One region of the Enterococcus sp. AZ126 genome, then DNA from elsewhere that is predicted to be linked to it. Evidence: predicted binding sites of a transcription regulator. Region 1 holds the regulator's gene; the other holds the start of a gene.
What was found. Region 1 encodes HrcA, which represses chaperone genes, less so after heat shock. Its sites were predicted from a motif close to TTAGCACTCNNNNNNNNNGAGTGCTAA; they were not measured.

Region 1 (17,879 bases):
GCTATGTCGCACATCGTGGCAATCACAAAGTTGCACCTGAAAACTCTATCCCTGCCTTTCAACAATCCGATAGCTGGGGAATTGAAACCGATATTTGGCTGACGAAAGATAAGCAATGGGTCATTATGCATGATAAAACGATTGATCGAATGACCAATGGTAAAGGAAAAATAAAGGATCTGACATTAGCTCAAATAAACTTATTTCACATCGATCAAGGAGCTAATAAGCAAAATTATTCAGAAGATCAATTAGTGATTCCTACGTTAGAAGACTTTCTAACGATTATAAATAATAAAAAAAGTATCCCTTTTATTGAGATCAAAGCCAAAAACCTTGAATCAAGTGATTACGATAGTCTAGCAAATTTAATTAGTGCATACGGTATGGCGGATACGGCAGTAATAATCTCATTTGATTATCCCAATTTGATTGAAATGAAAAAACGTCTTCCAGATACTCAAGTTCAGTTTTTAGCGACTACTTTAGATGAGCAAATGATTGATCAAGTAAGCACTCTAGGTGAAAATGCTGGTTTAGATATCAAATATGATTGTGTTGTTGATCGAGCAGATCTGATAGCTAAAGCGCAAAGTAAAGGATTGTCTGTTAATTTATGGGGGGTTCCACAAAGCGAGTTTAAGAAGATGGAGGCTTTAGGAATAAACAATCTAACTACAGATTATAATTAAGCAACACAAATTTGTTTTTTAAAATGATAATCCCTTAAATTTCTGATCAATTAGTTGAAAACAGTGTTTAGCTTTGAGGAGTATGCGGAAATTTATAAAAACTATTATCTAGATTTTTATGAATTTCCGTCTATATTTAGAGTTTTTTTGATTTGTTTGTAGTAGTCATTAAAATGAAGTATTGGTAAATGAAGACAACACTTGTTTTAGCTGAGGGTTCATGTATTTATTTTTAAGATAATAAATAGACATCGCTCTAATTGGGAGGGTTTCATGATTGATGGATGCAATATTGAAATCATCTAAATGACATTCTAAATATTGTGGAACGATAGAAAATGTGTCCGTATTGTTTACAATGTAAAGAATCAATTCAGTCGTATCAACTTGAATATCATATTCTTGAGATCTTTTCGGAAGATTTATTGCCATCCAATTATAAATAGTTTTTGTTTCAAGAAAATTTTCTTTGAAAAAAACAAAAGGATAGTTGTCGAATAAGTCCAAAGTGAGTGTTTTATTGTTTAAGACTGGATGTCCTTTTCGTACAATAATATTGTATTCATTTGAATAAATAATTAGTTCATTTATTTCAGCGGGGACTTTTTTTACAGAAGGACCAATTCCAATATCGCATTCCATTGTTTCCAGTGACTTGAAGATGTTATCTGAAATTATGGTATTTACTTTTAACTCTTCATACTCACGAAATAAAGAAGAAAGAATATCCATTAATTTAAATTCTAGATCATTTAAAAAAAGAGCAACATTTAAGGTTGGCTTGGCAGTTTTTTTTGTGGTAGAAAGATCATTAATTTCTTCGCAAATATAGGACATTTCTTGTTTGATACGCCAACAATGCGCTTCTAATATTTTTCCAGCAGGTGTAAGTTGACATTCTCCACTGTTTCTAAAAAATAAAGCTGTTCCAATTTCGTCTTCAAGATTTTTTATTTGCTTGCTTAGAGCAGCTTGCGAAATATTCAACTTATTACTAGCTCTCGTGAATTGTTTTTCTTCGCAGAGAGATAAAAAATAGTTCAGATGCGTTAATTCCATGACCATTGACTCCTTTCAAAAGGCAAATTAAAAGATATATTGAAGCTGTTCAATTAGATGTTTGTGTGTTTTTGACAGTGAAGTATTTCTAGAATAGCCGATAGAAATATTTCTAAAAGGTGCTTCAAGCATTTCAACAGAAGCAACATTCAAATAACGAGGAAGCGATTCTGTTAGCGAGTATGGGAGGAATGCTACCCCAAAATCCTGATCAACTAAGTTTAATATTGAAATTGTCGAAGGGAGTTCATAATATCGATTATCTTTAAGCTGTGGATAGTTCGTTTCAATCCATGAACTGATTATTTTTTTTTCGTAAATCTGTTTCGAATAGTTTATCAAAGGAATTTGTTTCAAATGATCGGCTGATATTTCATTCAAATGGGCCAGTTGATTGTTATTACTCGTAAAGACGACATAGGATTCAGAGAATATCAAATCACTTATTATTTTCGTGTTTGTTTCAGATAGAATACCAATTGCGATATCTATTTCGTTTTTTTCAAGCACATCTTCTAAATTTTCGTAATAACTATACTCAAGTGAAACAGTCGGGTAATAGTTACGGAATTCTGTTAGTAATTTAGCAATCAAATAATCAGTGTCAGCTAAATTAGTCCCAATTTTAATCTTTGCAGTCTCTCCAGTATGAACCAGTAAGTTTATTTCTTTAATAGCCATTTCAAATTCCTGAAAAATCGTTTCTCCTCTTGTTTTTAAAACAAATCCTTCTGGCGTTAATTCATTGGTATTGTGGCCTCTTGTTATCAATCGAGCATTTAGTTCTAATTCTAATTCACGAATATGAGTACTCAAATAAGGTTGAGAAATACCTAATTCCTCTGAGGTTTTTGTAAAATTTTTGTATTTACATAGTTCTAAAAAATAATCTAGATGTTTTAATTTCATTCGTTCATCTCCTTCACTTGAGTGAAAAAAACTCTAATCATATACAAGATAAAATAATTTTAGTTAAAATAGTTCTTTTTTAGAAAAAATATATAAAAAATTAATAGTATATTATTGAACTTTCAAAACAAGTATAAATTATTATGGATTAATCAGGAAAAGAGCCTCTTTAATTGGTAGCAGACCAATTGAAGAGGCTTCTATCAGGATATTACCTTCTGATAAAAATGACGAACGATCGCTTATATGTTGAGGTTGGCACATAAGCGTTTATTCATATTTATTATAGTCTTGAAGATAAATCTAAGCCATTACGATTTACTTATAGTGCTATTCCTTTTTGTGAATTTCAACTTATTTTCGAAGGAGTTACTTCTGCATCTATCGTTTATTCGGATTCTTTAAGGCTAAGTTTTTTTGTAAAAAGAAGGATGGATTTTCTACAAACGAAGTTTAAATCTTCGTTCGTAAAGTCATCACAAAAAAAGATGAGTCAATAGGCTATCTGTTTATTCTTATACCGTTATTCCTTTTTTTGTCTATCAAAAAAAATAATAATTCATTAAACTGATGATGTAATTCTTCTTGTTAGGTGAGGCTCCTATACAAACATAGGCTACTGCCCAAAAATGTCGAGAGACGCCAATGGGTAGAACAGGAACTGTCGAATTAAGGCTTTTCTTAAGGTAGCTAAAAGCTTAGGCTTTTTACGTTGTATAGTGCCAAAACTCAACGAATGTGAAGACTCATGGCGAAGTGCGCTGAGTTTTCAGTGCGCTCTTTTTGTGTGGAAAGGATGTGGTTATCATATCGGAAGATAGTTCGATAAAGCGAAACTCAACTAAAAGAAAAGAGGATAATCTAGATGCAAAAAGAAATGAAGAACATGATCCATGAAAAAGCGTATCAGAAATTAGCTAATCTATCGATTGATAAAGTACTGGAAAATTTTTCATCCTCGTGGGAAGGTTTAAAAGCTAGAGAAATAAAACGCTCAAAAGAGCAATTTGGTGTAAACAAAATCACTGATGATAAAAAGAAATCATTGGTTTATACGGTGATAAAATCTTATGTCACTCCGTTCACTGTAGTATTGATGATACTTGCAACTATCTCGTTTTTTACTGAATATGTGTACGCGGAACCAAGTGAAAAAGATCTTGTGGGTGTCTTGATCATGTTGATCATGGTTTTATTAAGTGGCACGATGACATTAGTCCAATCAGTAAAATCGAGTAATGCGGTCAGCAAACTGCAAAATATGATTCAGATTACTGCAACTGTTACTAGAGAAAATAAAGAAATGGAAATCCCGATGGACGAAGTTGTTTGTGGTGATTTAGTGAAGCTCTCAGCTGGCGACATGATTCCAGCAGACCTCCGCTTGATCCATGCCAAGGATTTGTTTGTTTCTCAATCTGCAATGACAGGAGAAAGTTTTCCAGTTGAAAAGAAAGTTAAAAATGTCGTGACCACAAGGAACAGTCAAACGGATTTTGAAAACCTACTATTTTTAGGGAGCAATGTTGTGAGTGGTAGCGGGATTGGTGTAGTTGTTCGTGTGGGCGATGATACATTATTTGGAAAAATAGCACAAGATGTAGCAGATGATGATAAAAAAACGAGTTTTGAAATAGGCGTAAATAAAACCACCTGGTTATTGATCCGCTTTATGATGGTCATCACGCCAGCAGTATTTTTGATAAACGGAATAACCAAAGGCAATTGGAGTGAAGCGCTGATGTTTGCAATCGCAACTGCTGTAGGGCTTACTCCAGAAATGCTGCCGATGATCGTTACCACAAATTTAGTCAAAGGCTCTAGAGATATGGCCAAAGAAGGAACGATCATGAAAAACGTCAATGCGATTCAAAATTTTGGCGCTATGGATATTCTGTGTACGGATAAGACGGGCACACTAACGCAAGATAAGGTTATTCTTGAGTACCATTACAACACTTCATGTCAAGAGGATCATGAAATATTGCATTCTGCGTTTTTGAATAGTTTCTTTCAGACAGGTTTACGAAATTTGATTGATAAAGCGATTATTGAAGCAGCATCGAAAGAATTATCCATTGACGAAGAAGATTATTTTAAAATAGATGAAATTCCTTTTGATTTTAATCGTAGAAGAATGAGTGTGGTTGTTAAAGATAGAAGATCCAATCGAAGCCTATTAATCACCAAAGGAGCAGTAGAAGAGATGCTGCAAGCATGCTCTTACATTAACCAGCAGGGAAATATTATTCCACTCACGCAAGAGATAAAAAAACAAGTACTAAAAACAGTCAAAGAATTAAATGAAGATGGCTTACGAGTATTGGCCATTGCTGATAAAAAAGTCAATAATCAACTAGATGATTATTCTGTAGAAGACGAGAAAGAGTTGGTTTTACAAGGATATTTAGCATTCTTAGACCCTCCAAAAGAAACAGCGGCAGCGGCAATCAAAGCATTGAAAAACAATGGTGTTTCTGTAAAAATTTTAACTGGAGATAATGAATTAGTCACACGTTCAGTCTGTAAAGAGGTTGGTCTGGGAACTGAAAGAATGATCAATGGTTCAGCAATAGGTAAGTTATCTGAAGTTGAATTAGAAAAAATCGTTACTGAATACAATATCTTTACGAAAGTAACGCCAGACCAAAAAACAAAAATCGTAAAAGCATTGAAAAAAAATGATCAAACAGTTGGATTTATGGGAGATGGTATTAATGATGCTGGAGCCATGAAAGTATCAGATGTAGGCATTTCTGTAGATACGGCCGTTGATATTGCAAAAGAATCGGCAGATGTTATTTTATTACAAAAGGATTTGATGGTTTTAGAGCAAGGAATTATATCAGGTCGTAGAGTATTTAGCAATACCATGAAATATATCAAAATGACTGCAAGCTCCAATTTTGGTAATGTATTTTCTGTTATTCCAGCAAGCATCTTCTTACCTTTTTTACCAGTTGCGCCGATTCAATCTCTTTTCTTAAACTTAATTTATGATACATCATGTATGTCTGTACCTTGGGATAATGTCGATGCAGAATATGTGGAAAAACCAAAAAAATGGGAAGCAAAATCAATTGGTTCTTTCATGAGATGGTTTGGACCGACCAGTTCTATTTTTGATATTGTCACTTATCTATTTATGTATTTCATAATTTGTCCAACAATTTTGGGTGGCAGCTTTTTCTCATTAACAGCAGATAAGCAATTATTGTTTATTGCGATTTTCCATGCAGGTTGGTTCATTGAATCTTTATGGTCACAAATGTTGGTGCTTCACGTTTTAAGAACACCAAAGATCCCGTTCCTTCAAAGTAGAGCATCAGGTATATTGACACTGGTCACTTCAATTGGAATTTTAGGCGGTACAATTTTACCATTTACCAATTTAGGCGCAACGATTGGATTTGCACCTTTACCAGGAAATTACTTTTTCTATTTAATACCAACGATCATTGCGTATTTACTTTTAGTAACGGTAATCAAAAAAATATATATGAAAAAATATCAAGAGTTACTTTAATCGGAAATTTTAGGACACTTTGGATTCTAGGAATGAACCAAGGTGTCTTTTTTTTGTACATTAAATAGTGAATTTATTGAATCAAATTAGAACATTATATGATTGAATATGGTAAGATGAAGTGGGTCTTTTATATACAGATATAATAGAGTAGAGGACTTTCAAATTGGAGGAATAAAAACAGTGAAAAATGATACAACGAGCATTTCAGCATATATACATATCCCTTTTTGTGAACACATTTGTTATTATTGTGATTTCAATAAAGTTTTTTTAGAAGGTCAGCCAGTAGATGAGTATATCCAAAGTCTTTTGACCGAAATTCGTTTGACAAAAGAGCAATATCCAAGCAAAGATACCAAAACAATCTATATAGGTGGTGGAACCCCAACGTCTTTATCGGCTAATCAATTGGCTGTGTTGTTAAAAGGCGTACGTGAACTTTTGCCGATAGAAGCTGGAAATGAATTCACAGTGGAAGCAAACCCGGGTGATTTAACACAAGATAAATTACAGGTGATGAAAGAGTATGGAGTCAACCGTTTATCAATGGGTGTTCAAACATTTGATGATCAGCTTTTGAAAAAAATTGGTCGCAAACATACGGCTGAAGATGTCTATGATACAATGAAATTTTTAGAAAAAGAAGACTTCTTGAATGTAAGTATTGATTTGATTTATGCATTACCTGGCCAAACATTAGAAGGATTTAGAGACACTTTAAGACGAGCAATCGAGCTTGATTTACCTCATTATTCATTGTATTCACTGATTTTAGAAAATAAAACAATGTTTATGAATTGGGTACGTCAAGGTCGCTTACAATTACCTGATCAGGAAGTTGAAGCGCAAATGTTTGAAGAAACGATCCTTGCGATGGAAAAAGCAGGACGTCATCAATATGAAGTAAGTAACTTTGCTTTAAAAGGTCAAGAAAGCCAGCACAATTTGGTCTATTGGAATAATGACCATTACTATGGTTTTGGAGCTGGAGCCAGTGGCTATCTAGGCCATACTCGTTATCGTAATCATGGTCCCATACAACACTATTTAAAACCATTAAAGGAAAATCAATTGCCTACTGTTGAAACAGAATTATTGACATTAAATAATCAAATGGAAGAAGAACTTTTTCTAGGTTTGAGAAAAATGAGAGGCGTATCAAAATCGCGTTTCCAAGAGAAATTTGGTTTACCGTTGGATCATGTATACAAAGAAACGATTCCAGAGTTGGTCCAAAAAGGGTTGCTGTTGGAGAATGAAGATCATATCCAACTCACTGAACAAGGACTTTTCGTAGGAAATGATGTGTTTGAAGCATTTCTCATAGATAAAGAATAGGAAAATAAAAAGGAATGAAACTAGAGTTTAAATGGCTCTGATTTCTTTCTTTTTTATTTTTTTAGCACTCGATGATAAAGAGTGCTAAAAAAGTTTGTTTTTCTCTTGACAATTTTGTGAGAACTTGCTATATTAATAATTGTATTAGCACTTGAACAACATGAGTGCTAATGAAGGGTGGTAACTATGATAACGGAAAGACAAAAGAATATTTTGCGACTTATCATCCAAGAATACACAAATACAGGAAATCCTGTAGGTTCCAAAAAATTAATGGAAGAAGGCATTCAATCGAGTTCTGCGACAATTCGTAACGATATGAAAGCTTTAGAAGAACACGGATTGCTAGCGAAGACACATTCGTCTTCTGGTAGAATTCCTTCAATGGATGGTTATCGCTATTATGTGGACCATTTGTTAAGTCCAGCGGAAGTTGAACATGATGAATTAGAAGCGATTCGCCATTCCTTTGGTAAAGAGTTTCATGAAATCAATGATATCATTGAACAATCTGCTGAGATCCTTTCTGACCTAACAAGCTATACTGCTTTTTCGTTAGGACCTGAAGTGAAAGAACGAAGATTGACTGGTTTTCGAATCGTTCCATTAAATGAGCGTCAAATCATCGCGATTATCGTAACAGATAAAGGCAACGTAGAAAACCAAGTATTTGCGATTCCGTCATCTGTATCAAGTCAGGATTTGGAAAAGATGACCCAAATAATCAATGACAAATTGGTAGGACAACCGTTACTGACAGTTTATCATCGTCTACGTACGGAAATCCCAATGATTTTACATCGTTATTTTCAAACACCAGATGGCATGATGAATCTATTTGATGCAATGTTAGGACACGCGTTTGAAGAAAAAGTTTTCGTCAGTGGTCGTATGAATCTACTAGATTTCGGTGTAGAAAAGAACATCGAACAACTAAAATCTGTTTATTCTTTTATGAAAAATACAAATGAAATTACTCATTTATTGACAGCTGATGAAGAAGCCGATACACAAATAGCGATTCGAATCGGTTCAGAAATAGGAAATGATTTACTTGATCATATGAGCATGATTACAGCAACCTATGAAGTCTCGGGTCACGGCAAAGGGACTATCGCCTTGTTAGGCCCCACAAGTATGCCTTATTCAAAAATGTTTGGTTTGGTGGATGTTTTCCGCCATGAATTAGCTTCAAAACTTGGTGCTTATTATCGGTTTTTGGATCAATAAGTATAAAGTTGAAAATATAGAATTCTATTAATTCTACGGAAATGAGAAGGGAAGTTGCTAGAGTGAGTAATAAAGAAGAAACAAATGAAGAATTAAAAGAAGAACACATGGAAGCTATCGATGATTCAGGTGTTTCTGAAACAGAAATAGAAATGACAGAGCTAGAAAGTGCGAACGCTGAATTGTCAGAAATGGAAGATAAGTTTCTAAGAGCACGCGCTGAGATTGCCAATATGAGCAATCGGTTTAAAAATGAACGTGAATTACTTGTTCGTTATCGTTCGCAAGATTTAGGTAAAAAATTATTGCCGTCTATCGATAATTTAGAACGTGCGATGGCGATAGAAGTTGACGATGAGCAAGGTACGAGCTTGAAAAAAGGAATCTCAATGGTTCTTGAAAGTTTACAAGCTGCTTTGAAAGAAGAAGGCATCGAAGAAATCCCGACAATGGGTGAAGTGTTCGATCCTAATTTACATCAGGCAGTTCAAACGATTCCAGCAAGTGACGAAGTACCTGCGGATACAATCGTTGAAGTGTTACAAAAAGGCTATAAATTACATGACCGCGTTTTACGAGCAAGCATGGTTGTTGTTGCACAGTAACAGCAAAAAAATGTTTGTATAATATAAATTGAAAAAAATTAAAATAGAAGATAGGAGATCATTAATTATGAGTAAAATTATTGGTATTGACTTAGGAACAACAAACTCAGCAGTTGCAGTATTAGAAGGTGGAGAAGCAAAAATCATTGCAAACCCAGAAGGTAACCGTACAACACCTTCAGTCGTATCATTCAAAAATGGAGAAATTCAAGTTGGTGAAGTTGCAAAACGTCAAGCTGTAACGAATCCACATACAATTGCCTCAATCAAACGTCACATGGGTGAAGCGGGCTATAAAGTAGAAGCAGATGGCAAATCTTATACACCACAAGAAGTTTCTGCAATGATCTTACAATATTTAAAAGGCTTCGCAGAAGATTATCTAGGTGAAAAAGTTGATAAAGCAGTTATTACAGTACCAGCTTACTTCAACGATGCACAACGTCAAGCAACAAAAGACGCAGGTAAAATCGCTGGTTTAGAAGTGGAACGTATCGTGAACGAACCAACTGCTGCAGCATTAGCTTATGGTTTAGATAAAACAGATAAAGACGAAAAAGTTTTAGTATTTGACCTTGGTGGTGGTACATTTGACGTATCGATCCTTGAATTAGGTGATGGCGTATTCGACGTATTATCAACAGCCGGTGACAATGAACTTGGTGGAGATGACTTTGATAATAAAATCATCGATTACATGGTAGCAGAATTCAAAAAAGAAAATGGTGTTGATTTATCTAAAGATAAAATGGCCGTTCAACGTTTGAAAGACGCTGCTGAAAAAGCGAAAAAAGATTTATCAGGTGTTACTTCAACTCAAATCAGCTTACCGTTTATCACAGCAGGAGACGCAGGTCCATTGCATTTAGAAATGAACTTAACTCGTGCTAAATTTGATGAATTAACAAGTGATTTAGTAGAACGTACGAAAACTCCTGTACGTCAAGCATTGAAAGATGCTGGTTTGAACCCTTCTGAAATTGACGAAGTTATTTTAGTGGGTGGATCTACTCGTATTCCAGCGGTTGTAGAAGCTGTTCGTAAAGAAACAAACAAAGAACCAAACAAATCAGTTAACCCTGATGAAGTAGTCGCAATGGGTGCTGCAATCCAAGGTGGAGTTATCACAGGTGATGTGAAAGACGTTGTATTATTAGACGTAACACCATTATCATTAGGGATTGAAACAATGGGTGGCGTATTTACTAAGTTGATCGATCGTAATACTACGATTCCAACAAGTAAATCTCAAACATTCTCAACAGCTGCTGATAATCAACCAGCTGTAGATATTCACGTATTACAAGGTGAACGTCCAATGGCAGCGGATAACAAAACATTAGGTCGTTTCCAATTAACAGATATTCCAGCTGCTCCTCGTGGTGTGCCTCAAATCGAAGTAAGTTTTGATATCGATAAAAATGGTATTGTAAACGTACGTGCGAAAGATTTAGGAACACAAAAAGAGCAAACAATCACAATCAAATCTTCATCAGGTTTGTCAGATGATGAAATCGAACGTATGGTTAAAGATGCTGAATCAAATGCGGAAGCAGATAAAGCACGTAAAGAAGAAGTTGACTTACGTAACGACGTTGACGCATTGTTATTCACTGTTGATAAAACATTGAAAGAACTAGAAGGCAAAGTAGACGCTGACGAAGTGAAAAAAGCCGAAGATGCTCGTGATGAGTTAAAAGCTGCTGTTGAAGCAAACGATATCGAACAAATGAAAGAAAAACGTGATTCATTAAACGAAATCGTTCAAAACTTAACAGTAAAACTTTATGAACAAGCAGCGCAACAACAAGCACAAGAAAATCCAGAAGCTGCACAAGGTGGAGCAGATGATGTTGTAGATGCTGACTTTGAAGAAGTAGACGGCGACGACAAATAATCGCTAATAAGCTGGCAAAGACCAAAGTCATCGCTTTGGTCTTTGCCTATCTTTATTTGTAGGATAATTTGTGGTATGATTACAACGATGTTTTTATATAAATAAATTGGCGTCGATCCTTTTTTAATAAATGGAATAATAGTTGGAGGGGAACTAATGGCTACGAAAAGAGATTATTATGAAGTCCTAGGCTTATCAAAGGGTGCTTCAGATGACGAAATAAAAAAAGCTTACCGAAAGCTTTCTAAGCAATATCATCCAGATATCAATAAAGAAGCGGGTGCAGAAGAAAAATTCAAAGAAGTTTCTGAAGCATACGAAGTTTTAAGTGATTCACAGAAAAAAGCTGCTTATGATCAATATGGTCATGCAGGTACTGATCCAAATTACGGTGGAGGTGCTGGTGGTTTCGGCGGCTTTGGCGGAGGCGGCTTTTCAAGTAGCGGCTTTGGTGGATTTGAAGACATTTTTGATTCATTCTTTGGTGGTGGGTCGCGTAGTGTAGATCCAACAGCTCCAAGACAAGGGTCAGATTTGCAATATACAGTCAACCTTAAGTTTGAAGAAGCTATCTTTGGTGTAGAAAAAGAAATTAAATATAACCGAGAAGATAACTGTGAAACCTGTGGTGGGAACGGGGCTAAACCTGGTACTCATCCTGAAACGTGTCACAAGTGTCATGGCTCTGGTTCGATCAATGTTGAACGTCAAACACCACTTGGTCGTGTAATGAGCCGCCAAACCTGTGATGTTTGTCATGGTACAGGTAAAGAAATCAAAGACCTTTGTCCAACTTGTCACGGAACTGGACATGAGAAAAAAGCACATACAGTAAAAGTCAATGTTCCAGCTGGCGTAGAAGATGGACAACAAATGCGTTTGGCAAATCAAGGAGAAGCTGGTATGAATGGTGGACCATACGGTGATCTATATGTTGTATTCAGCGTAGAAGATAGTACTATTTTTGACCGTGAAGGTTCAGAAATCTACTATGATTTACCATTGAGCTTTGTACAAGCAGCACTTGGAGATGAGGTCAAAGTACCGACTGTTCATGGAGATGTAAAATTAAAAATTCCTGCAGGTACTCAAACAGAAACAAACTTCCGCTTACGTGGTAAAGGCGCACCGCGCTTACGTGGTGGAGCTAATGGAGATCAGCATGTGAAAGTTAAAATCATTACACCGAAAAACTTGAACGACGAACAAAAAGAAGCTTTACGCGCATTTGCGAAAGCCGGCGGTCAAACGGTAAGTGAACAACAAGAAGAAGGCTTCTTTGATAAAATGAAAGATGCTTTTGGCGGTAAGAAAAAGAAATAAAAGTAAAGAGCCTATCCATTGATGCTTTCTAAGCGCCAACGGAAAGGCTCTTTCATTTTCAATTGTTTTGATAGAGTTCGAGTAAATTTTCGATACGACTTTTTAATTCAGCTCTAACGTGAGGTGGTTCGAGACATTCACATTGATTGCCGAAACTTAAAAGTAAATTATAGCCAAAGTCATCTTCCATAAAAGGAAATGAAACTATCAATTTTTCAGTATCCTTATAAGGAGAATAGTGTAACGGCCCAAATTTATCAACCAGTTGTTCTCTGATTTTATTGGTTACTTTGAGTGTAATGAGCGTAAACTTTTTACCATAGAACGGTTCATGTCCTAATGGCTGTGCTTTAAATTCTCGGGGAACAAAAGTAGAAGAAAAGGCTAAATTCTGTATTCTTGAGATTTTAAAGGTTCTAAAATCTTCTTTTTCTAGGCAATAAGCCTGTAAATACCAACTGATTTCTTTTAAAACTAGACGATAAGGTTCGACGATTCGTTTTGTTTTTCTTCCATGGTTATCTTCATAGTCAAAGCATAATGAGCGGCTTTGATCCATAGCAGTTTTGATAATTTCTAAAAACGGCTGTAGTGTATGATTGCTTGTCCATGGTGTCAAGTCGATTGCAATTTGGTTGGATTTGAATTCAATTTCTTCTAAAAAATTTGCTGGAATAAGTGTTTTTATCTTCTCGAACGTTTGGTTGATTTGAATCGGAGAGACATTTTGAGACAAACTTTCTAAAGCAATCAGTAAAGATGTAATATCAGAAGAGGTGAAAAAATTTTTATCTATTTTGTAATTATCCATAATTTGTATCCCACCATTTATGCCAGGTAAAGTGGTAACTGGTATTCCTGCTTCACTAAGAGAGTGAATATCTCTGTAGATCGTCCGAACGGAAACTTCAAGTGTTTTAGCTAATTGAGAAGCACTGATTTGTTTTTTATCTAATAGAATCATCGTGATTGCGAGTAAGCGTTCTGTTTTCATTGGAGTGCTTCCTTTCTTTGTATAGTGTCAGCAAATCATTCATCTTATTATAGCGAAAAAGTATCTCTTGTGGTGAGAATAAATGAATAAATCGGTATGGATCAGTAGATAGTCAAGAAATGTTGACATTCGTTATTTAGATTTATATAATGTGAATGTTGTTTAAGGATACTCATGGTATTTTATTAAAGGATAACGGTCACATTTTTTTATTGTTCAATAACGAATAACTAGTAGAGAGAGGAAGTCTGATATGAACAAAGCTCTTTTTAAAGAATATCATCCATTAGTCCTTTTTAGCTATTATTTCGTAATGCTTTTGATAGTAATGAGTACGACAAATCCAGTGATTCTAAGTATTTGCTTCTTTGGGAGTTTGTTCCTCCAGTTAGTTCATTTGAAAGAGAAGAAAAAGAAATCGGTGTTTTATCCTTTATTTTTTTTAGCAATTATAACGATAACTAATCCTTTATTTGTTCACCGAGGAGCAACGATTTTGTTCTTTTTATTTAACAAACCGATTACGAAGGAAGCATTTATCTATGGTTTTTTTATGGGAATGATGATTGCAACGGTGATTTATTGTTTCCAAAATTTACAAGCAGCAATTGATTCCGAGCATTTTTTTTATCTTTTTGGTAAACGATTCCCTAAAGCTACGTTGATTTTAGCACTAGTTTTTCGCTTTATACCATTGCTTCAAAACTATTATCGAGAGTTAAATCAAGTACAGACAACCGTTCAGCAGATGCCAAAACAACGCTTTAGTGATCGAGCATTTTATGGATTGGATTTGTTTGGGCAATTATTTTCTTGGTCATTAGAAAATGCAATGGATACTGCTGATTCAATGAAAGCACGAGGTTATGGAATGATGACTAGAAGCAGTCGACTAAGTTATCGTTTGAGTAAAACAGATATGTTGCTTTTGATTCTATTTCTTCTCTCCGGTATTTTTTTTATAGTTGGCATGGTGAATGGTCGTTATCAGTTTAATTATTATCCGTATTATGATCATTCCTATTTATTAGTACAGCAATACTGGCTAAATTATTTAGTTGTTTTCATTCTAGCATTTTTACCGTTATTCAATCGAGTTGGAGAGGTGATCGCATGGACTATCTTAAAATCGAGAATTTGAGTTTTCAATATGCTGGAAGTAATCGAATAGTTTTGAAGGAAGTGACATTATCAATTGATCAAGGTGAGTTTATTTTGATCTGTGGTGCTTCTGGCAGCGGCAAATCAACATTGTTAAAAATGTTGAAGCCGCAATTGACACCAGCCGGTGGTCAGACAGGAAAAATCTATTTGAAAAATGAACTAATAACTGACCTTCCAGATTTTTTTTCAACAAGTAAAATTGGTTATGTCATGCAAAATCCAGAAAATCAAATTGTGACAGACAGAGTTTGGCATGAATTGGCTTTTGGACTGGAAAATATTGGCATTTCTGCTTCTGAAATTAAGAGTCGAATTGCTGAAATGGCCAATTTTTTAGGTATTCAAGAATTACTTGAATATAAAACAAGTGAGTTATCAGGTGGGCAAAAGCAGCTGATCAATCTTGCTTCTGTCTTGATTATGAGACCAGATATTTTGATATTAGATGAGCCGACAACTCAGCTTGATCCGATTGCTTCACAAACATTTCTAGATATACTTGTACGATTAAATAAAGAGATGGGTTTAACAATTTTATTAGCAGAGCATGGATTAGAATCTGTTTTTTCTCATTCAGATAAAGTCGTTCTTCTTAATGAAGGCCAGATAATCTTTGCTGATAACCCAAGAAATATTTCAAATAAAATCAAAAAAAATGAGACCGATCATAGTCGCTTTGTTGTCAGTCTGCCTAGTGCGACGCAAATTTATCTCGCAAGTGGATTATCTGAGCAATGTCCAATCACTGTCGTTCAAGGCAAGCAGTTCTTGGCCAGGCATGTTCCTTCTAAAGGGGTGACAAAAGAAGAAAAGCACTCCTTCGTTGATCAACAATCAAAAAATAAAAGTATTCAATTGAAAAACACTTGGTTCCGTTATGAAAAAAATAGTCGCGATATTTTAGCCGGTGTAGATTTTGACGTATACGAGGGAGAAATTTTTTCTTTAGTCGGAGGAAATGGAACTGGAAAAACCACATTATTGAAAGTGATTGCTGGAATCTATGATTGTTATCGCGGGAAAATCTCTGTTTTAAATCAACCAATAAAAAAAATGCGGCAAATGATCGGCTATTTACCGCAAGAACCGCAAATGCTTTTTATCAAAGATTCTGTATTTGAGGATTATAAATATTATTTGCACAATCAAAAAATAAACGAACAAGAACAATTAAAACGAATAAAAAATGTTGCTGATAGACTTGATTTAAACGAAATCCTAGGACAACATCCTCTAGATTTAAGTAATGGAGAATGTCAACGTGCAGCACTCGGTAAATTACTATTAGTTGATGCGAAAATTTTATTATTGGATGAACCGACAAAGGGAATTGATAGCTATGGAAAAAAACAGTTGATTTTATTACTCAAGGGATTAGCAAAACAAGGAAAAACAATCTTAGTTGTAACGCATGATTTAGATTTTGCTGCAGAATTGTCTGATCGTTGTGGTCTCTTTTTTCAAAATAATTTACTGACAACAGCGACACCAAAAGAATTTTTTAGCCAGCATACATTTTATACGACTGCAGCTAGTCGAATCTCTCGTGACTTCTTTGACGATTTAGTTACAACGGAACAAGTTATTGACGCTTATAAAGTAGCAAAAGAGGTTTCTGATGAATAAAGAAGAGACGAAAAGGATCGTAATAAAATTATTATTTCTCCTTATTTTAGGCATTATGAGTGTTTTACTATTTCAAACTAGTCAATATCAGATTATCTCTATGTTTTTAGCAATCAGTGCTTGCGTCCCAATCTATTACCGCTATGAAAAAAAGCAGATCAATAGTAAAGAATTAGTCCTGATTGCCTTATTGACGGCTATTGCAGTTTTGGGCAGGTTTTTGTTTTATATGATACCAGCGATTACACCGATGACGGCAATTATTATTATTTCAGGAATTTGTTTAGGCTCTGAGGTAGGATTTTTAGTTGGTTCATTGTCTGCAATTACGTCGAATATATTATTTGGTCAAGGACCATGGACACCATTTCAAATGTTTTCTTGGGGATTAATTGGTTGTGTTGCTGGTTTGCCTTGGATACAGAAAATTCTTAGGAAAAGCTACTGGTTTTTAGTCCTTTATGGAATCTTAGCAGGCCTGTTCTTTTCCTTCTTTATGGACGTGTGGACCGTTTTCTCGATAGATCGCTATTTTTCTTGGCAGCGATATCTGGCATTATTATTGACTGCTGTACCCTATACAATTTCATATTGTTTTGCAAATGCTTTTTTCTTGTGTTTACTTTTTAAATCAATTCAAACAAAACTTCAACGAATTTTAATCAAATATAATATAAAATAATTTAACTAAAGGTGGAACTAAAAATGAAAAAAATTATAAAAACAGCCATGATCGTTATGGTACTCTTCTTATTGGGAGCATGTGGCAAAACAACAGACGAAAAGGATCAAACCAAAACAAACGAAGATCAGCTTAAAGTCACAATTATCTTGAAGGAAGACGATAAAGAGTTTGATAAAAAAGAAGTGAAAGTCAAAAAAGATGAATCATTACAAACTGTTATGGAGACAAACTATAAAATTGAAATGGCAAAAGATTTTATCAGTGGGATCGATGGGCACCTGCAAGATGCAAAAGCGAGTAAATATTGGATGTATGATGTGAACGGTAAACAACCTGATGTAGGAGCTGTTGAATACTTTCTAAAAGATGGTGATACCGTTACTTGGACGTTAAATAAATTATAAATAAAAAATTTATCAAACCCTGACAATCAGTTGTCAGGGTTTGTTTGTTAGACTAAACTTGTCAGTCAGACAAATGAAAAATGAGGAGTAAAAAGATTATGAAAATAACAGAAACTTTTAAAAAAATAATGAGTGAGCAAACAGAGATCGCCCTAGCAACAAGTGTTGAGGAAATACCTAATGTAAGAATCGTCAGCTTTTTTTATGATGAGGATAGGAAATGTCTCTTCTTTTCGACTTTCAAAGGAAATGAAAAAATTACTGAGTTTCAAAAAAATTCGAATGTTGCCTTTACAACGATCCCAACTTTAAATACCAATCATATTCGAGTGCATTACGCTCAAGTGAAAAAAAGTCATTTAACCGTTTTTGATGTTGCAGACCAATGGATTCAAAAGATTCCAAGTTATGAAGAAAATATCAA
Region 2 (12,400 bases), 2.6 Mb from region 1:
TGTCTGCAACTACTGCTTCTGTAGTCAATAATAAAGCAGCCACTGATGCAGCGTTTTGTAATGCTGAACGCGTTACTTTCGTTGGGTCAACGATTCCTGCTTCTACCATGTTTACCCATTCACCATTTGCAGCGTTGAAACCGATACCTAATTCGATATTTTTTAGTTTATCAACAATTACTGAGCCTTCATAACCAGCATTTTCAGCAATTTGACGAATTGGTTCTTCTAAAGCACGAACAACTATTTTCACACCAGTTGCTACATCACCTTCAGCATCTAATGCAGCGACTTTACCGATAACATTTACCAATGCCGTACCACCACCTGAAACCATACCTTCTTCAACAGCGGCACGAGTAGCGTTCAATGCATCTTCGATACGTAATTTTAATTCTTTTAGTTCTGTTTCTGTTGCAGCTCCAACTTTAACAACTGCCACACCACCAGCTAATTTAGCTAAGCGTTCTTGTAATTTTTCACGATCAAAATCAGATGTTGTTTCTGCAATTTGATTTTTGATTAATTGAACACGAGCATCAATACCCGCTTTTTCGCCAGCGCCTTCAACGATAGTTGTGTTGTCTTTATCTACAACAACTTTACTTGCGTTACCTAAGTTTTCGATCGTTGTATCTTTTAATTCTAGACCTAGATCATCCGTAATCACTGTTGCGCCAGTTAAGATAGCGATATCCTCAAGCATTGCTTTACGACGATCACCAAAGCCAGGTGCTTTAACAGCAACGACGTTAAATGTTCCACGAATTTTGTTTAATACTAATGTTGGTAAAGCCTCACCATCAACATCATCAGCAATGATCAATAATGGACGACTTTGTTGTAAAATTTGTTCTAACAATGGCAAGATATCTTGGATGTTAGAGATTTTTTTGTCAGTGATCAAAATATACGGATTTTCTAAGGCAGCTTCCATCTTATCATTGTCTGTCACCATGTATTGAGATAAGTAGCCGCGGTCAAATTGCATACCTTCAACGACATCTAATTCCGTTTCGATCCCTTTTGATTCTTCAATGGTAATGACCCCATCATTGCCAACTTTTTCCATTGCGTCAGCGATCAATTGACCTACACGGTCTGATCCAGATGAAACTGCTGCTACTTGTGCGATTGCTTCTTTGGAATCAACGACTGTTGAAATATTGTGTAATTCTTCCACAGCAGTCTTTGTTGCCAATTCGATACCGCGACGAATACCTAATGGATTAGCGCCTGCAGTCACGTTTTTCAATCCTTCACGCACGATTGCTTGCGTTAAAACTGTTGCAGTAGTTGTTCCATCTCCTGCGATATCATTGGTTTTAGATGCAACTTCAGAAACTAATTTCGCACCCATGTTTTCAAAATGATCTTCTAATTCGATTTCTTTAGCAATCGTTACCCCATCATTTGTAATCAATGGTGATCCGAAAGATTTTTCTAAAACAACGTTCCGGCCTTTAGGGCCTAATGTTACTTTTACTGTATCTGCTAAAATATCTACACCACGAAGCATTGCTGCACGTGCATCTTCTGCGAATTTGATTTCTTTTGCCATAATTCCTTCACCTCAAAATTTTTATTTTTTCTATTTTAATTAGTTTTTTCATTTAAAAATGCATTACTCCACAATGGCAATAATGTCTTTACCAGAAACGATCAAATAATCATTTCCTTCATATTTAACCTCAGTACCTGAATATTTTTCAAACATCACGGTATCGCCTACTTTTACATCGGCAGGAACTTTTGTACCGTTCTCTAAAACACGGCCTTCACCTACCGCGATAACGTTTCCTGTTTGAGGCTTTTCTTGAGCTGCAGATGCTAAGACAATGCCCCCCACTGTTTTTTCTTCTTCTTTCGCGACTTCAATAACGACGCGATCGCTTAATGGTTTTAACACAATAAATCCCTCCATAAAAAATATTTATCTTTTTTAGCACTCTTAGTTATCGAGTGCTAACTACACTATTTATAATACTCATTTCCCTATCGTTTTGCAAGTCTTTTGACTAATTTTATTGAACAATCAATCAAAGAAAGTATGTTTACTAGCAAGATTTGGTATATTCCTTCTATATCTTCTATTTCATGGTAAAATAAAAAAAGAAAGAGAGGCGATTGAAATGAAACAACGAATCGTGGGAGCTTTGACGATAACAGGACTTTATCTAATTATTGCGAATATTGGGAATTTCTTTTTTGGTGTCAGTAGGCGTGTTGACTGGACGACGACCTTATGGGAAGCGGCATTTTTCTTTGTATTTATCTTTCTCTTATTAGGCTATCGCAATAATCATAAAAAATAAGCATCTGCTTGCATTATTACAGACTTTGGTATACGTTTATAATCTGAAACTATTGGAAGGGGTTTTCTATGTTTATGCCTACAAATATGTCTATTAAAAAAGTAAGTTTTTCAATGATTCTACTCTATGGATTGGTATTTTTTTCTCCTTATATTTTTAGTCCATTTTCTCCAAATATCGTAATCAGTGGTACAACCTTTACCTATATTTTAGGTGCTGGTTTGATGATTTGGCTTTATATAAAAAATAAAGAAACTGCCGTTACAATAGTAGAAAAAGAAGCCAAACTGACCTCACCTGTTTTTATCTTCTTACTTGGTGTCAGTGGTATTTTTTTGGCAATGATCATTCAAGCAATTGTGTTCAGTATCGAAACCGCCATCACAGGCGCTGATCCAAATTCACAAAATACGCAAAATATTATCAAAGTTATTTTGGCAAATCCACTTTTTATCTTAGCAACAACAATCGGTGGTCCTATTATGGAAGAATTTGTTTTTCGTCGTTCTATGATTGGTTTGACAGAACCTTATACTGGATTTTGGTTCTCTGCTATTATTAGCTCTGCTTTGTTTTCAGTTATTCATCAAGATGGTCATTTCTTTGTTTATTTCTTTATGGGCTTCTTTTTTGCTCTGCTATATAAAATGACTGGGAAAATTTGGACCTCGATCATCGCGCATTGCGGCATGAATACGATCGTTGTGATTGCTCAACTTGTGATCCATTTTGGAAATATTGAAATGCCTAAATAACATAAAAATAAAAAAGTCCTATGAATGCAAATTTTACAAAAAATGCACTCATAGGACTTTTTTAATTATTCTTTACTGTCTTCGATTTCAGTATCAACAAATGTATTATCATTGTGCAAGAAGTAAATCAATGTTTGTAATTCATTCGTCAAGTCGACGTTTTGAATCAAAACATCAGTCGGTGCTACTAAACGAGCCGCAGTAAAGTTCAAAATCCCTTTCACTCCAGCATCAGCCAGCTGACTTACAACTTCTTGGGCTTTTCTGGCCGGTAAAGTCAAGATTGCCACTTCGATTTGTTGTATCCGAATCTGTTCCATCATATCCGTCATTGGATAAACTGGGATACCATCAACGATTCTGCCGACAATATCATCGTTGACATCAAATGCACAACTAACTCGAATGCTGTTACTTTGATGGAATTTATACTTTAGTAAGGCACTTCCTAAGTTACCTACACCAATCAAGGCTACATTTGTAAGTTCATCATCATTCAATGTTTTTGCAAAGAAATTCATCAAATTCTCTACATCATATCCATAGCCACGCTTACCTAATTCGCCAAAATAAGAAAAATCTCGTCGAATTGTCGCGCTATCTACTTGCACCGCATCACTTAGTTCAGTAGATGAAACTTTATTTTTGCCTGCATCATGCAGAATTCTCAAATAACGATAATATAGGGGAAGGCGTCTTGCAGTTGCTTTTGGAATAATTTGGTCTTTCACAATCGTACCTCCAATACTCTAAATATACACAAATATCCACTTCTCATAATATCAGTTATTCTAGAGAAAAAGCAATCTTACAGCTCAAGAAAAGAAATATTTTTCAAACTTTCTTAAATAGTCCAACTAAAATTTATCTCTTACAGTAGGACAGGTGCTTTTTATGATCAACTTATGCTACACTAAAGGCATCGAAATAGAAATGAGGATGCCCCATGATTTTACTCCAAGCAAACCAAATTGCGCGATATTTTGGTGCAGAGACTTTGTTTGACAACATACAAATGGAGATCAGCACAAATAGCCGAATCGCTTTAGTCGGCCGTAATGGTGCTGGCAAATCTACTCTTTTAAAAATAATTGCTGGGATCGATTCTCCAGATGCTGGTACAATTGCTAAAAATAAAACAGCCAGTTTAGGTTACTTAGCCCAAGATACTGGACTTGATTCTGATAAAACGGTTTGGGATGAAATGCTTGAAGCTTTTGTTGATGTCATCACAATGGAAAAGCGCATGCGTGAATTAGAATTGATCATCAGTGAACTGTTGCCTGATGCATCAAATTATGAATCCGTTATGAAAGAATATGATCGTTTACAACATGATTTTTCAGAAAAAAATGGATACGGTTATGAAAATGAAATTCGCTCTGTCTTACATGGTTTTGGATTCAAAGAAGAATTTTACTCAAAAGACATCAGTACCTTATCTGGTGGACAAAAAACCCGATTAGCGTTAGCACGTATGCTTTTACAAAAACCAGATATCCTTATTCTTGACGAACCGACCAACCACTTAGATATTGATACTCTCTCTTGGCTAGAGAATTATTTACCTAGTTACGCTGGTGCACTTTTAATCGTCTCACATGATCGATATTTTTTGGATAAGGTCGTTACAGAAGTTTATGAGATCAGTCGCCATAAAATGCGTTATTACAAGGGTAACTACTCAAAATATTTGGAATTAAAAGCGGAACAACTGACTAGTGAGTGGAAAGCTTACGAAAAACAGCAAACTGAAATCAATAAACTAGAAGATTTTGTCGCTCGAAACTTAGTAAGAGCATCTACCACCAAACGAGCACAAAGTCGTAGAAAAACGCTAGAAAAAATGGAACGTTTAGACCGACCACAAGGAGATGAAAAATCTGCGAATTTTCTTTTCGCAATCGATAAAGTTTCTGGAAATGTCGTGCTTCAAGTAGAAGATGCTGCGATTGGTTATGATAAAACTATCTTATCAGAACCCGTTTCCTTAGATATTCGTCGCCAAGAAGCCATTGCGTTGGTTGGACCTAACGGAATTGGAAAATCTACTTTACTAAAATCGATTATTGGATCTATTCCTTTTATTAAAGGAAATGCCACATTAGGCACCAATGTCCAAATCGGCTATTATGATCAAGAACAAGCAAATCTACATGGAACCAAAACTGTTTTGGCAGAACTTTGGGACGAACATCCGACGACTCCTGAAAAAGACATCCGTAATATTTTAGGCAGCTTTTTATTCAGCGGAAATGATGTAGAAAAGACGATTCCTCTTTTGAGTGGCGGTGAAAAAGCCCGCGTTGCTTTAGCAAAATTATCAATGGACAAAGAAAATTTCTTAATTCTGGATGAACCGACCAACCATTTAGATATCGATAATAAAGAAGTTTTAGAAAATGCCTTGATTGATTATGAAGGAACACTTCTGTTCGTTTCACATGACCGGTATTTTATTAATCGGATCGCAACAAAAGTAATTGAACTTTCTGAAACGGGTAGTAAGCTTTACCTTGGGGATTATGATTACTATCTAGAGAAGAAAAAAGAAGAGGAAGAATTAGCTGCCTTGTTGGCTGACCAATCTATTTTAAAACAAACAGAAACTAGCAAGCCAAAAAACGATTTCTATCAAAACAAAGAGCAACAAAAAATGATACGTACTTTAAATCGAAAAATTACACAGCTAGAAGAAGATTTAGCAACGTTGGATACGACAATTGCCCAGATAGAACAATCGATGAGTGATTCAACACTCATCGATGACCATGTCAAACTAATGTCTTTGAATCAAGAATTAGAGACGCTGCGGACACAACAAGAACAATTGCTGACTGAGTGGGAAGATCTTAGTTTAGAACTTGAAGAAGTAAATGAAAACAATTGACGAAAGGCGGTCGGACATGACTTCAAAACGTATGAATGTGACCAAACCTAAGTACCAACAAATCGCAGTAGACGTTGCCTCTAAAATCGCGGATCAAACATTTACGGTCGGCGATAAAATCCATGCACGTTCAACTTTAGCTAACAAGTACAGTGTTTCTCCTGAAACTGCCAGAAAAGCAATCAGCGTATTGGTCGATTTAGACATTGTACAAGCGAAGCATGGTAGTGGCTTTTATGTTCATTCAATAGAAAAAGCCAAACTATTTGTCGAGCAATACCAAGATGTTCAATCTATCCATGATTTAAAAGATGATTTGATCGATAGTGTAAAAAAACAAAAAGAAGAATTGAGTCACTTCTCAGAAATTTTAGATAAACTTGTTGACCAAACCAAACGTTTTGATTCACTTAATCCACTAAATCCAGTAACGTTTACACTAACAGAAGAAGCGTCTCATTTGGAAATGACGATCAGTGAATTGAACCTCTGGCAAAGTACCTCTGCTACTTTGATTGCAATAAAACATGGTGATGAATTACTGGTTTCACCTGGTCCATATGCCAAACTTACCGCAGGTGATACGATTTATTTTGTTGGACATGAGTCAACATTACAACGGATTCAGAATTTTTTCTATCCGAATCTATAATAAAAAAATGATGAGAACAGCTGTATAGGAAATTATCGAAGGTCCGGCCTATCACCGTCCTTATTTGAATCTCCCGTGACGCGAATAAAACTTTTGACGTTTTATTCGCGCCATTTTTTTGTTTTGTCATCGTTAGGCTAGTAATTTGACAAAGTGACTGCACGATGTTAATCTAGTATGGTCACTTTTTTTACAGAAAAGAAAATCATTTTCTTTACATGTAAAATCAAGTTTTAGCGTTTGAGTTAAACGAACTATTACGCTTTTATTATTATCTGGCTTCAAGAGCTAGCTTCTCAGGAAAAAGATAGAACAGAATGAGAGAAAATGGCTCCGTCACTTTTATCTATTATCCTGTCTAAGCTAAATAAGCTCTTTCAGCTTTTAAATTTAGGAGGAATTTTGTTTTGCCCAAAGTAAAAGTCTCACACTTAACAAAAATATTCGGTAAAAGATCCAAACAAGCACTGGATATGATCAAAGAAAACAAAGATAAAACCGAAATCTTGAAAAAAACCGGTGCTACTGTCGGCGTCTACGATGTCAGTTTTGAAGTAGAAGAAGGAGAAATTTTCGTGATTATGGGTCTTTCTGGTAGTGGGAAATCTACCTTGATCCGTTTATTGAATCGTTTGATCGAACCAACTTCTGGAAATATTTTTATTGACAATCAAGACATCTCAAAATTGGACAAAGAAGGACTTAGAGAAGTTCGTCGTAATAAGATGAGCATGGTGTTCCAAAATTTTGGTCTTTTCCCTCACCGAACTATTCTAGAAAATACAGAGTATGGTTTAGAAGTTCGAGGTGTTCCAAAAGAAGAACGAACAGCTAAAGCAGAACAAGCTTTAGAAAATTCAAGTCTACTAGCATTTAAAGATCAGTTTCCAAATCAATTATCTGGTGGGATGCAACAACGTGTTGGTTTAGCTAGAGCATTAGCCAATGACCCAGAAATTTTACTAATGGATGAAGCTTTTTCAGCACTTGATCCTTTGATTCGTCGGGAAATGCAAGATGAGTTAGTTGATTTACAAGATAATGTGAAAAAGACGATTATTTTTATTACCCACGATTTAAACGAGGCTTTACGTATCGGTGATCGGATCGCTTTAATGAAAGACGGTCAAATCATGCAAATCGGAACAGGTGAAGAAATATTGACGAATCCTGCTAATGATTATGTTCGTACATTCGTTGAGGATGTCGATCGTTCTAAAGTTTTAACCGCTCAAAATATCATGGTTCCTGCATTAACAACTAATATCGAAATCGATGGTCCAACTGTTGCATTGACTCGTATGCGTCAAGAAGAAGTTAGTATGCTTTTAGCCGTTGATAAAAAACGTCAATTAAAGGGTGTCGTTAGAGCTGAACGTGCGTTAGAAGCTCGTAAAGCTGGTAAACCTTTAACAGATTATGTAGATACTGATATCACTTCTATCGATAAAGATATGTTAGTCAATGACATATTCCAGATCATCTATGATTCACCCACACCGGTTGCCGTAACTGACAATAATAAATTGCTAGGTGTAGTCATTCGAGGCAGTGTTCTTGAAGCACTAGCAGAAACAGAGGTGAACATTCATGAATAATTATCAATTACCTGTAGCCAATTGGGTCGAAACGATTACGGAATGGATGACGAATACTTTTTCTGGTCTTTTCAGTTTCTTCCAAACAACTGGTCAAAACTTAATGGATGGAATCACTTCACTATTAGTCGCGATTCCACCACTACTATTTATTATCATTTTAACAGCAATTGCTTTCTTTATTTCAAATAAAAAAATTGGGTTAAGTTTGTTTACATTCATTGGTTTACTCTTTATCTATAACCAAAATTTATGGACAGATTTAATGAATACCGTGACGCTAGTTTTACTATCTAGTGTAGTTTCAATCGTCATTGGTGTACCACTTGGAATATTAATGGCTAAAAGTAATAAAGCCCAAAGTATTATTACACCTATCTTAGATTTCATGCAAACTATGCCTGGATTCGTTTACTTGATTCCGGCCGTTGCATTTTTCGGAATCGGTATGGTTCCCGGGGTTTTTGCCTCAGTAATCTTTGCGTTACCGCCTACCGTCCGTTTTACTAATCTTGGGATTCGTCAAGTACCAAAAGAGTTGGTCGAAGCTTCTGATTCATTTGGGAGTACAGGCTGGCAAAAATTATTCAAACTTGAATTACCATTAGCTAAAAACACAATCATGGCTGGTGTCAACCAAACGACAATGCTAGCACTTTCTATGGTGGTGATCGCATCAATGATCGGTGCACCAGGTTTAGGTCGTGGCGTTCTTTCTGCCTTACAACGTGCCCAAGTCGGAAATGGTTTTGTTAATGGTGTCGCATTAGTTATTCTAGCAATCATCATTGATCGCTTTACTCAAAATTTAAACAAGAAAAAAACAACTCCAGCAAAATCAAAACTATCTAAAAAACAAAAGATCAGCGGAATTGTTATTGCCGTTGTAGCTGTCATTGCTGTGATTGCAGGTTCTACTCTTTTCTCTTCTGCTAAAAACGATGAAAAAAATATTTCTCTTTCTTATGTGGAATGGGATACAGAAGTCGCTTCAACTCATGTAGTTGGTGAAGTTTTAAAGGATGTTGGCTATAATGTTTCATTAACACCACTGGATAATGCTATTATGTGGGAATCTATTTCAAAAGGTGAAACAGATGCTATGGTTGCAGCTTGGCTTCCTGGAACTCATGGTGAGCAATACAAGCAGTACAAAGATAAAGTAGATGATCTAGGTGAAAACTTAAAAGGTGCCAAATTAGGTATCGTTGTCCCTGAATATATGGACGTTGATTCAATCGAGGACTTAAAAGATCAAGCGGGTAAAAAAATTACTGGGATAGAACCTGGTGCAGGCGTTGTTGCTGCTGCAGAAAAAACACAAAAAGCATACAACAACTTAGCGGACTGGTCTGTCGAAACCTCTTCTTCTGGCGCAATGACTGTCGCACTTGGACAAGCCATTAAAAACAAAGAAGATATTGTTATTACTGGTTGGTCTCCTCATTGGATGTTTGCTAAATATGATCTTAAATATTTAGAAGATCCGAAAGGCACAATGGGTAGTGAAGAAACAATTCATACAATGGCTAGAAAAGGATTGGAAAAAGAAAATCCTGAAGCTTATACTATTTTAAAAAATTTCCACTGGACAAAAGAAGATATGGAATCTGTTATGTTAGAAATCAATAATGGAACAGAACCAACAAAAGCTGCTAGAGACTGGATCGACAGTCATTCAAAAGAAGTAGCTGAGTGGAAAAAATAATAAAAATGCTACCGTGAATTTTCTCGGTAGCATTTTTTTTGGATTAGTCATCATAAAAATAATCTAATGTAAGCTTATAAAATAAGTTTTTTTAGGTTTTGTCAACTAAAGTGTGTAACTGACAAATTTAAGAACGAAAAAGAACATTAAACCATTCCTAAATAACCTTCGGTTAAAAGGGTATAAGAAAGAAACCTTACCAAAAAAGGAAAATTTGATGTTCTTTTTTGATGCAACAGTGACTAGGAAATATATAAGCTATAAGTGTTGATGCGCTCAGAAAACTGTTCATTCGCCATTAATTGATTTAAGACCATTGGCCAATTGGGAATAAAACCAGCTTTCCATTTCTTTTCTAATTCTTTTACTCGTAGATAAAGAAGCTTTAAAAGGGCGGTTTCATTTGGAAATGCGCCTTTTTTAGTTACTTTTCTAAAGCTAGAATGAATACTTTCAATGGCATTTGTTGTGTACATAATTTTACGCACTGCGCTACCATAATCATAAAGTTGTTCCACATGAGAAAAATTACGTTTCCAAACCTCTACAGCACCTGAGTAGTGTGACCACCGTTTTTGAAAGGCATCAAAAGCACTCTGACAAGCTTTTAACGAAGGAGCACCATAAAACTTTTTCATTTCCCGAGAAAATTCCTTGTAGTCTTTATAAGGAACATACCGAAGCGCATTACGCACTAAATGGACGATACAGCGTTGAACGATCACCTTTGGAAAAATAGATTTTGCTCCATCTTCAAGACCAGAAACATCATCCATAGACATAAAGAAAATGTCCTGTACACCGCGAGATTTCAATTCATCAAAAATCTGCATCCAGCGGTTTTTACTCTCGGTTTCATTCAACCACAACCCTAAAATATCTTTTTTTCCTTTTAAATCATAGCCAAGAATTGTATAAACAGCGTATTCTTTGACTTCATAATTTTCTCTTAACGTCACATACATACAATCCACAAAAACAAAGGCATAACACTTCGCCAAAGGGCGATTTTGCCATTCCTCCAGTTCTGGAAGAACAGAATCGGTGATTGTAGAAATCATTTCGTGAGAAATGGAGAACCCATAAATATCATCAATGGTATGAGCGATGTCTCTTTGAGACATGCCTCTGGCATACATGGACAAAACCTTTGATTCGATAGCTGAAACATCCCGTTCACGTTTCTTAATAAGTTCTGGTTCAAACGTGGCTTCTCTGTCTCTAGGTACATCAATAGGGACTTCTCCAAAGCTTGTTTTTACTTTCTTAGAGCCGAATCCATTTCTTCGATTGTTCGTTTCTTTCTCCTGTTTTGAGTGAATATCGTAGCCTAAATGATGGGTCATTTCGCCTTGAAGCATTTGTTCAAATAAGGGACCAAAAATATCTTTTAGCGCTTCTTGCATGTCATCGACATTTTCAGGATTGTAGTTTTCTAGAATAGTTTTCGCTAGTTCGACGGTTTTAGAATCTCTTTTCTGTCTTGCCATATTCTCGCATCCTTTCATTTTTATTTTATCTGAATTTTCTTTACACGAAAAGAAAAACTGTATAAGTAACTTATCTAGAATTAGCTACTTACACAGTTTATTTTACACTCTCTTTTTTTATAACAGAAATAATTTTCTATGTAAAGTTGACATAAATATGAAACAATGGTAACGTAATAAACCTTTATTCATCAGTAGTTACAGCTGTACTTCCAGTATTTGCATAAGGCTTTTCATAGTTAATAATTGAAGTATTTTTATTAATGCTACCAACAATAAATAGACAACTGTCAACAAGTACCCTAACTTTGTTTTAAAAATTAGAAGTACTATTAATATAATCTCAACTATAACTAATATGGAAATAAAAGGATGTATTAGAATTTCTCCTGATAAATAATTATATTGAACATGAAAAAAAATCTAACAATGCAATTATACCAAGATAACATGCAGATATTTGCCATACTCTGTTAGTTGTAACGTATTTACTCAATCGTTTTCTCCAAGTATTCATACTATTAATTATCCTCTTACTAGCTTAATATATTTTTCTCTTCAATTAACATATTAATTGTTTATTTCAAATTACTGATTTTGTTGCAAGAATGCTTCTAAGATTCTTTTAACAGGTAGACTTGCATCCTCTAGCAAAGCTTTTGCCTTATTAATTATTTTCTTATCAGAAGCAATTAAATTTTTGTATTCTTCTTTATCAAAAGAACGTAAAGAATCTATCGCATATTCTGCAACCTCATCATTTCCATTAATTAAATCTAGTAATACATTAAATCCATTCATTTTTGTATCTTCATCAATACAGTAGGCTAATCTAATTTTATATTTATCATCCTTGTCTTTTAAGTTTTCCGTTAATTTTTTCCAGTCAACTTCAGTAAAGTCTTTCATTAATTCTTGTACATACATAAATTCATCATCATAAAAATAGTTATCTGAACTATTCTCACTTAAAACTGCATCTACTTTTTCAT

Region 2: groES (co-chaperone GroES) is a predicted target of HrcA. The motif match lies at 1,943-1,969, and genes of this name have one in related genera.

What each region holds. Positions count from the first base shown of each region.
Region 1 is NZ_JBIOSB010000001.1:807,044-824,922, reverse strand. It holds gene IGI43_RS04065 (glycerophosphodiester phosphodiesterase family protein) at 1-692, shown strand, start outside; gene IGI43_RS04060 (LysR family transcriptional regulator) at 861-1,751, opposite strand; gene IGI43_RS04055 (LysR family transcriptional regulator) at 1,779-2,660, opposite strand; M-box (ykoK) riboswitch at 3,238-3,408, shown strand; gene mgtA (magnesium-translocating P-type ATPase) at 3,526-6,186, shown strand; gene hemW (radical SAM family heme chaperone HemW) at 6,370-7,527, shown strand; gene hrcA (heat-inducible transcriptional repressor HrcA) at 7,714-8,757, shown strand; gene grpE (nucleotide exchange factor GrpE) at 8,820-9,362, shown strand; gene dnaK (molecular chaperone DnaK) at 9,430-11,259, shown strand; gene dnaJ (molecular chaperone DnaJ) at 11,416-12,582, shown strand; gene IGI43_RS04020 (helix-turn-helix transcriptional regulator) at 12,641-13,576, opposite strand; gene IGI43_RS04015 (energy-coupling factor transporter transmembrane component T) at 13,830-14,717, shown strand; gene IGI43_RS04010 (ABC transporter ATP-binding protein) at 14,690-16,366, shown strand; gene IGI43_RS04005 (ECF transporter S component) at 16,359-17,048, shown strand; gene IGI43_RS04000 (DUF4430 domain-containing protein) at 17,072-17,455, shown strand; gene IGI43_RS03995 (pyridoxamine 5'-phosphate oxidase family protein) at 17,554-17,879, shown strand, end outside.
Region 2 is NZ_JBIOSB010000001.1:3,363,351-3,375,750, reverse strand. It holds gene groL (chaperonin GroEL) at 1-1,561, opposite strand, end outside; gene groES (co-chaperone GroES) at 1,625-1,909, opposite strand; gene IGI43_RS15795 (hypothetical protein) at 2,133-2,315, shown strand; gene IGI43_RS15790 (lysostaphin resistance A-like protein) at 2,402-3,070, shown strand; gene IGI43_RS15785 (redox-sensing transcriptional repressor Rex) at 3,136-3,801, opposite strand; gene IGI43_RS15780 (ABC-F family ATP-binding cassette domain-containing protein) at 4,017-5,960, shown strand; gene IGI43_RS15775 (TrkA C-terminal domain-containing protein) at 5,977-6,612, shown strand; gene IGI43_RS15770 (quaternary amine ABC transporter ATP-binding protein) at 7,020-8,210, shown strand; gene IGI43_RS15765 (ABC transporter permease/substrate binding protein) at 8,203-9,918, shown strand; gene IGI43_RS15760 (IS256 family transposase) at 10,161-11,408, opposite strand; gene IGI43_RS15755 (hypothetical protein) at 11,997-12,400, opposite strand, start outside.